Regions from separate parts of the Staphylococcus coagulans genome, predicted to be linked through region 1. Evidence: predicted binding sites of a transcription regulator. Region 1 holds the regulator's gene; the other holds the start of a gene.

Region 1 (3,523 bases):
GAATCAATGTCTAAGTGGTTTGTCGGTTCGTCTAATATGAGCACATTGTTACGTTCTAACATGAGTAATGCCAATTGCAAGCGTGCTTTTTCACCGCCTGATAAATCATTGATGACTTTTAATACGTCATCTTGCGTAAATAAAAAGCGTCCTAAAACGGCACGCACATCTTTTTCAGGCATTTGACGATATTGGTCCCACACAAAATTCAAAATAGTTTTGTTTGAACGAAATTCTGCTTGTTTTTGATCATAGTAGCCAATTTTAAGATTTGCACCATCAATCACTTGCCCCGATAAAGGTGGAAGGCGTTTGGCTAAAGTTTTAATTAAAGTAGATTTACCTATCCCATTAGGACCGATAATACCGATATGATCCCCTTTGTTGATTTCAAATTGTATGGGTTGCGTAATAGGGGAGACATATCCAATCGTTAAATCTTGAATGTGCATGACATCATTTCCAGTATTGCGATCAAAATCAAATTGAATGTTCGCACTTCTAGCGTCTAACATCGGCTTTTCAAGGCGTTCCATTTTTTCTAAAACTTTTCTACGGCTTTTAGCCATACCACTCGTGGAAGCACGTGTAATGTTTTTTTCCACAAAAGTTTCAAGACGTTTAATTTCATTTTGTTGTCTTTCATATTCAGCTAAACGCTTTTGATAATATTGATCTCTTAATTCGATAAATTTAGCGTAATTTCCGACATAATGTTTAACTTCACCTAATGAAACATCGTAAATTTGAGTTACGATTTTATCTAAAAAGAATCGGTCGTGTGAAATAATAACGATAGCGCCTTTGAAATATTTTAAATAATCTTCTAGCCATTCTGTTGTGGCCATATCTAAATGGTTCGTCGGCTCATCTAAAAGAAGGAGATCAGGTTCGCTTAATAACATTTGTGCTAATGACAGACGTGTTTTTTGTCCGCCGCTAAAATCATTAATCGGACGATGATAATCTGCTTCACTAAAATCCAGTCCATTTAAAACAGTTTTAATTTTACTTTCATATTGATAGCCTTCAAGCTGTTCAAATTCATTTGAGAGCTTTTCATATTGATCAATATGCGTTTTATATTCTACTGACTCATACATATCCGCATGAGCTGCAAGCCAATCGGTTTCAACTTTCATACGCTCTGAGATGGATTGAACATGCGCAAACGGTTTGGCCATTTCTTCGAAGACTGTGTTTTGGGTATTTAATGTCATTTGTTGTGTCAAATAGCCTAATTTCAAGCCTTTGATTTTAGAGATATGGCCGGAATCATAGTTTTCAACACCAGCGATGATTTTCATCAATGTTGATTTACCCGCACCGTTACGTCCTACAATGCCAATTCGTTCGCCGGTTTTTACTTCAAAGTTGACGTCTTCAAAAATCTCTTCACCATCAAACGATTTGGTGACGTGACTTAATTGCATTAAAATCATATGGCATGCTCCTTTCATTCTTAATTATTGTACAATAAACGCAATATGTATCAAGCACTTAATGTTTTCATAACCATAAAATTAAGTTATAATTATTATCACATACTATGTATATGAGTGCACGCATAAGAAAGACTACGGAGGACTTTAAAATGGGAAAAGAAAGCAATAAAATTCCTAGAGCGACCTTAAAACGTCTCCCTTTATATTACCGATTTGTCAATATTTTAAAGGCTAAAGGTGAAGATCGTGTGAATTCAAAAGCGATAAGTGAAGGCTTAAATATAGATTCTGCAACAATTCGCCGAGATTTTTCATATTTTGGAGAGCTTGGGAAAAAAGGTTATGGTTACAATATTGATAGTCTATTGGAATTCTTCAAATCTGAGTTAAGCGATTCTGATGAAATCAAAATAGGCATTGTTGGCGTAGGGAATTTAGGTAAGGCACTAATCACTTATAACTTTTCAATTCACGATGATATGACCATTACTGAAGCCTTTGATATCAGTGAGGAAATCATTGGTACACAAGTGGGTGATGTGACGGTAAAATCAATGGACGAGATAAAAAGTACCGTTGAAGCTGAAGCGTTAGAAGTCATTATTATTGCTACACCAGGAAGAGTAGCACAAGAAGTGGCCGATGCACTTGTAGATGCAGGTGTGAAAGGAATACTTAATTTTACACCGAAACGTGTGCACGTACCTCAATCTGTACAAGTACATCAAATTGATTTAGGTGTGGAATTACAATCATTATTATTCTTTATGAAAAATTATAATGGTTAACCTTTTATGAAAATTATCCATACATACAAAAAGATTTGTTTGGATGAACTGTAAATTAAAACATAGCACTATGAAGAGAGTATAAAAGTCTAATGATAATATTAGATTTTATACTCTTTTTTTATTGCGCATAGGTCAGTTCTAAAGCATGTATGTTTAAATATACAAATGTATTCAAATGAACTTGAGAAAAAATATATGTTTTTATATTTATTTTTAAAATGTACTTGAAAAATAAGGTCTTATTTTTTATAATACCTATAATGTTAATCGGATATAGGGGGTAGGAATATTGATTTGGACCGTGATAAGTGGATTGATTGTGGGAAGTTTACTTGGTTTCGTAATGCAACGTACGCGTTTTTGTTTGACGGGTGGCTTTAGAGATATGTATGTTCAAAAAAATAATAAGATGTTTTATGCGTTGCTTATTGCGATTAATATCCAAGCTATTGGCTTATATATATTAACTTCATTGGGTGTTATCACGATAGATAATGGGACATTTCCAATTGTAGGAACGATTGTTGGATCATTTATTTTTGGTATTGGGATTGTACTCGCAGGAGGTTGTGCCACTGGGACATGGTATCGTGCAGGGGAAGGTTTAATTGGCAGTTGGATTGCACTTTTCATGTATGCACTATTTGCAGCAATCTCTAAATATGGCGTTCTGTTACCACTGAAAGATACAATTAATCAACAAACCGTTTATGAAGCGGATATGGCGACATCTACAGGGGTACCAAGTTGGATATGGTTAATCTTATTAACTGGTGTTACGCTATTTTTGGTTATGACCACGTTGAAAAAGCCAAAATCAAAAATCGCTATACCAAAATTAAAACCACGCTATACTGGGGTACGTCACTTTTTATTTGAAAAGCGATTTCATCCTTTTGTTGCAGCGATTGCGATAGGTTTCATTGCACTTATCGCTTGGCCAATGAGTATTTCAACAGGAAGAGAAGGTGGGCTAGGCATTACGACACCATCTGCGAACTTAATCGCCTTTTTAACAACAGGAAATGTTTCTTTCATTGACTGGGGTGTTTTCCTCGTTTTAGGTATTTTTGTAGGATCGTATATTGCAGCACGTGGTTCAAGAGAATTTAAATGGCGTTTACCAGATATTAAAACAATACGTAATAGTGTTATTGGTGGTGCATGTATGGGATTTGGTGCAGCGCTCGCAGGTGGATGCTCAATAGGTAATGGTTTAGTTGCAACTGCTGCATTGTCATGGCAAGGTTGGATAGCTTTAGTGGCTATGATTTTAGGGACATGGTT
Region 2 (3,523 bases), 710 kb from region 1:
GTGATTTTGACATCATCTAAATCTTCTTCATTCATTAAACATAAATCTAAAATTTCTTTAATTGCTTTTTGTGTAAGCGTAAAATCGCCATCCGTATCAACACGGTGTCCTCTATTTTCAATCATTCGACAGCGTGAATAGTTTGGATCTTCTTTATTCAGCCAATAAAATTCATCTAAAACTGAAGCATTTTCGACTTCTAAAGAAGGAACCGAGCGGAATAAATCCCACAAACATTCGAAATGATTTTCCATCTCTCTACCACCGCGTACGACATAACCTTTATTAGGAAGTTCGTCACCATCAAGACTGCCGCCAGGCTTAGGTAACTCTTCTAAAATATGAACTTGTGAGCCCTTCATTTGTCCATCTCTAATGAGAAAACAAGCTGCTGCTAAAGCGGCTAAGCCAGATCCCACTAAATATGCAGATTTGTTTTCTACATTTTCAGGTTTTCTTGGGCGTGCAAATGCTTCATAATTACCTTTACTATAATACATAGTAAACACTTCCTTTTTTGGATTAAAAATCAGTATAATAAAAGACAAACAGGAAAATAAATGACTTCCTTCATTTTAAAATTTCCTTCAATATTATTATATCAACAGACCACATCCAATTAGACGCCAATATTCACTATTTGTAACTTAAATGACAAAATCAAGAAATTGTTCGATATCTGAGGTGTTAAAAGATGAATAAACAGGATTTACGCGTAATTAAAACGCAAAACGCACTTATGAATGCATTTACGGAATTGTTAAAAGTAAAAGAATTTGAACACATTACAATACAAGACTTGTGTGACTACGCACTTATCCGTCGTTCAACATTTTATCGACATTACAAGGATAAGTATCATCTATTGAATCATGCGATTGAAAACGTCTTGAATCGTTTTAGACAAATTCATTTATCCGATATTCGTTTTGAAGACCCGAAGCCTTTCCTTGAGCGTTATATCCATGACTTATTAACCTTTATTAATGACAACAAAGTAATAGTCAACAGTGTAGTAACGCATCATTTATATGATGAAACATCACGGATTATTTATGAACAAATTTATCAAGCCATCAATAAGCAAACTCAATACGATATTCAAACTGGGGCCAGATTGGACGTAGATCCAACAATTTATAATCATTTTTTAACGGGTGGGGTGTTAAGTGTAGTCTTTAATTGGTCTAAAGAGACACACGCTGAACAATCACTCACAAGAGTTAAAAGTGATATTGTCAACTTGATATGCGGTATGAGAGAAACACACTTAAAACGTATCAATTAAAGTGCACAAATAGATGTTCTTTGTCACAAATCGCTTCCATTACAGTAGCTTGCATACGTCGACTTTGACTTGAATCATAAAAATTCATATTCATTGATTAAGGGGTGCCATTTGCATCTTGGTAAGTTTGATTAAACAGCTTATAATGAACATATTTTGAAAGTTCCGCTGACGCCGTAAGAACTAAAATTGTGTCATTCCCCCCGACTGTCCCCAGTACTTCGTTTAGCTCCATTTGATCAATATAATAATTAATGCTCTGTGCAAAACCCGGTGCTGTTTTTATAATTAAGTACGTGTCTTTGATTACGACAGAGGCGATTTCATCTTTATAAAAATTAATTAATTTCGCTTTGGCATCATTTTGCGCATTTTCATTATACTTTTGATAACACCGCTCTTGATGCGTGGATGGCATTTTATAAATCTTCAATTCATTTAAATCTCTACTAATTGTCGCTACACTATACCTTATTCCAAAATGTTTTTCTATATAATCCACAATTTCTGCTTTTGAATGAATGTCATGCTCTTTTACAATCATAGATACTAAGTCTAATCTTTTTCTTTTTTTCATGCATTTAAACTCCTTTGCCTCATAATCCCGCTGACAAATAACTGTGTATCTCTACCATAACAAAACATCTCATTGGTAAATGTGAAGTTTCTGACATCTCACATGAACCCTCACACGCTGTCAAACATTTAAGTGGCTTCATCTTCTTACAAAAAATCAATAAACATCTCTTTTCAAAAGATTGATGATTATACATACACATTTTTGAATAAAGAATAATATTATACATATCTCTTAATTTAATATTAACTTATTATTCATAAATACGCATGTTAAAAGGGTAAAGTATGCATAAGTTATCAGTATTGTGTATTGAATAAATCATTTGTATGAAGTTTTAGACATTTACATTGAGAAAACATTCACAGCTGGATAACTGAAAGCGTTTTATACTTTGGATGTAATCAATCAAAGGAGGAATAACAATGGAAAAAGGACCAATCCAAGTGAATAGTGAAATTGGCAGATTAAAAACCGTTTTACTCAAACGACCAGGCAAAGAATTAGAAAACCTTGTGCCTGATCATCTCAGCGGCTTATTATTTGACGATATTCCTTATTTGAAAGTCGCGCAAGAAGAGCATGATAAATTTGCGCAAGTTTTAAGAGATGAAGGGGTTGAAGTGGTTTACCTCGAAAAATTAGCCGCAGAAGCAATTGCTGATAAGGCTGTACGTGAACAGTTTATTGATGATATTTTAGCTGAATCTCAAAAAACAGTGCTCGGTCATGAAAAAGAGATTAAAACGCTATTTGAAACATTAAGCGATCAAGAACTTATAGATAAAATTATGTCAGGTGTACGTAAAGAAGAGATTCAATTAGAAACGAATCACCTTGTGGAATATATGGATGATAGATATCCATTTTATTTAGATCCTATGCCAAACCTTTACTTTACAAGAGACCCTCAAGCTTCTATCGGACGCGGTATGACGATCAATCGAATGTATTGGAGAGCACGTCGTAGAGAATCTATCTTTATGACCTATATTCTTAAACATCATCCACGTTTCAAAGATGCAGACGTTCCTGTTTGGTTGGATCGAAATTCACCATTCAATATCGAAGGTGGCGACGAATTAGTCCTTTCAAAAGAAGTGTTAGCCATCGGTATTTCAGAACGGACTTCGGCACAAGCCATTGAGCGCTTGGCACGCCAAATTTTATTTGATGATCAATCAACTTTTACAAAAGTATTAGCTATTGAAATCCCGAACAGTCGTAGTTTCATGCATTTAGATACCGTGTTTACAATGATTGATTATGACAAATTTACAATGCATGCTGCGATTTTCAAAGAAGAAAATCATATGAATATTTTTACAATCGAAAAAGATGAAGCAACAAACGATATTAAAATCTCACATTCAAGTCAACTTAAAGCAACATTAGAAGACGCTTTACATGTCGATAACATTGAATTCATTCCTACAGGTAATGGCGATGTTATTGACGGAGCACGTGAACAGTGGAATGACGGCTCAAACACATTAACCATTCGCCCTGGCGTAGTCGTCACTTATGATCGTAACTACGTTTCAAATCAACTACTAAGAGATAAAGGGGTCAAAGTCATTGAAATCACAGGTAGCGAACTTGTGCGTGGTCGTGGCGGCCCTAGATGTATGAGCCAACCTTTATTTAGAGAAGACATT

The links. Region 1 encodes Rex, which represses fermentation and respiration genes when NADH is low (regulators of the CRP and FNR family bind a similar motif). Its sites were predicted from a motif close to TTGTGAAATATTTCACAA; they were not measured.
Region 2: a site for Rex is predicted at 2,216-2,233, ahead of arcA (arginine deiminase). Genes of this name have one in related genera too.

The regions. Positions count from the first base shown of each region.
Region 1 covers NZ_CP092966.1:912,283-915,805, forward strand. Annotated here, with positions in the region: gene KM149_RS04150 (ABC-F family ATP-binding cassette domain-containing protein) at 1-1,442, opposite strand, end outside; gene KM149_RS04155 (redox-sensing transcriptional repressor Rex) at 1,595-2,233, shown strand; gene KM149_RS04160 (YeeE/YedE family protein) at 2,526-3,523, shown strand, end outside.
Region 2 covers NZ_CP092966.1:198,208-201,730, reverse strand. Annotated here, with positions in the region: gene KM149_RS00890 (oleate hydratase) at 1-500, opposite strand, end outside; gene KM149_RS00885 (TetR/AcrR family transcriptional regulator) at 695-1,288, shown strand; gene KM149_RS00880 (arginine repressor) at 1,386-1,865, opposite strand; gene arcA (arginine deiminase) at 2,291-3,523, shown strand, end outside.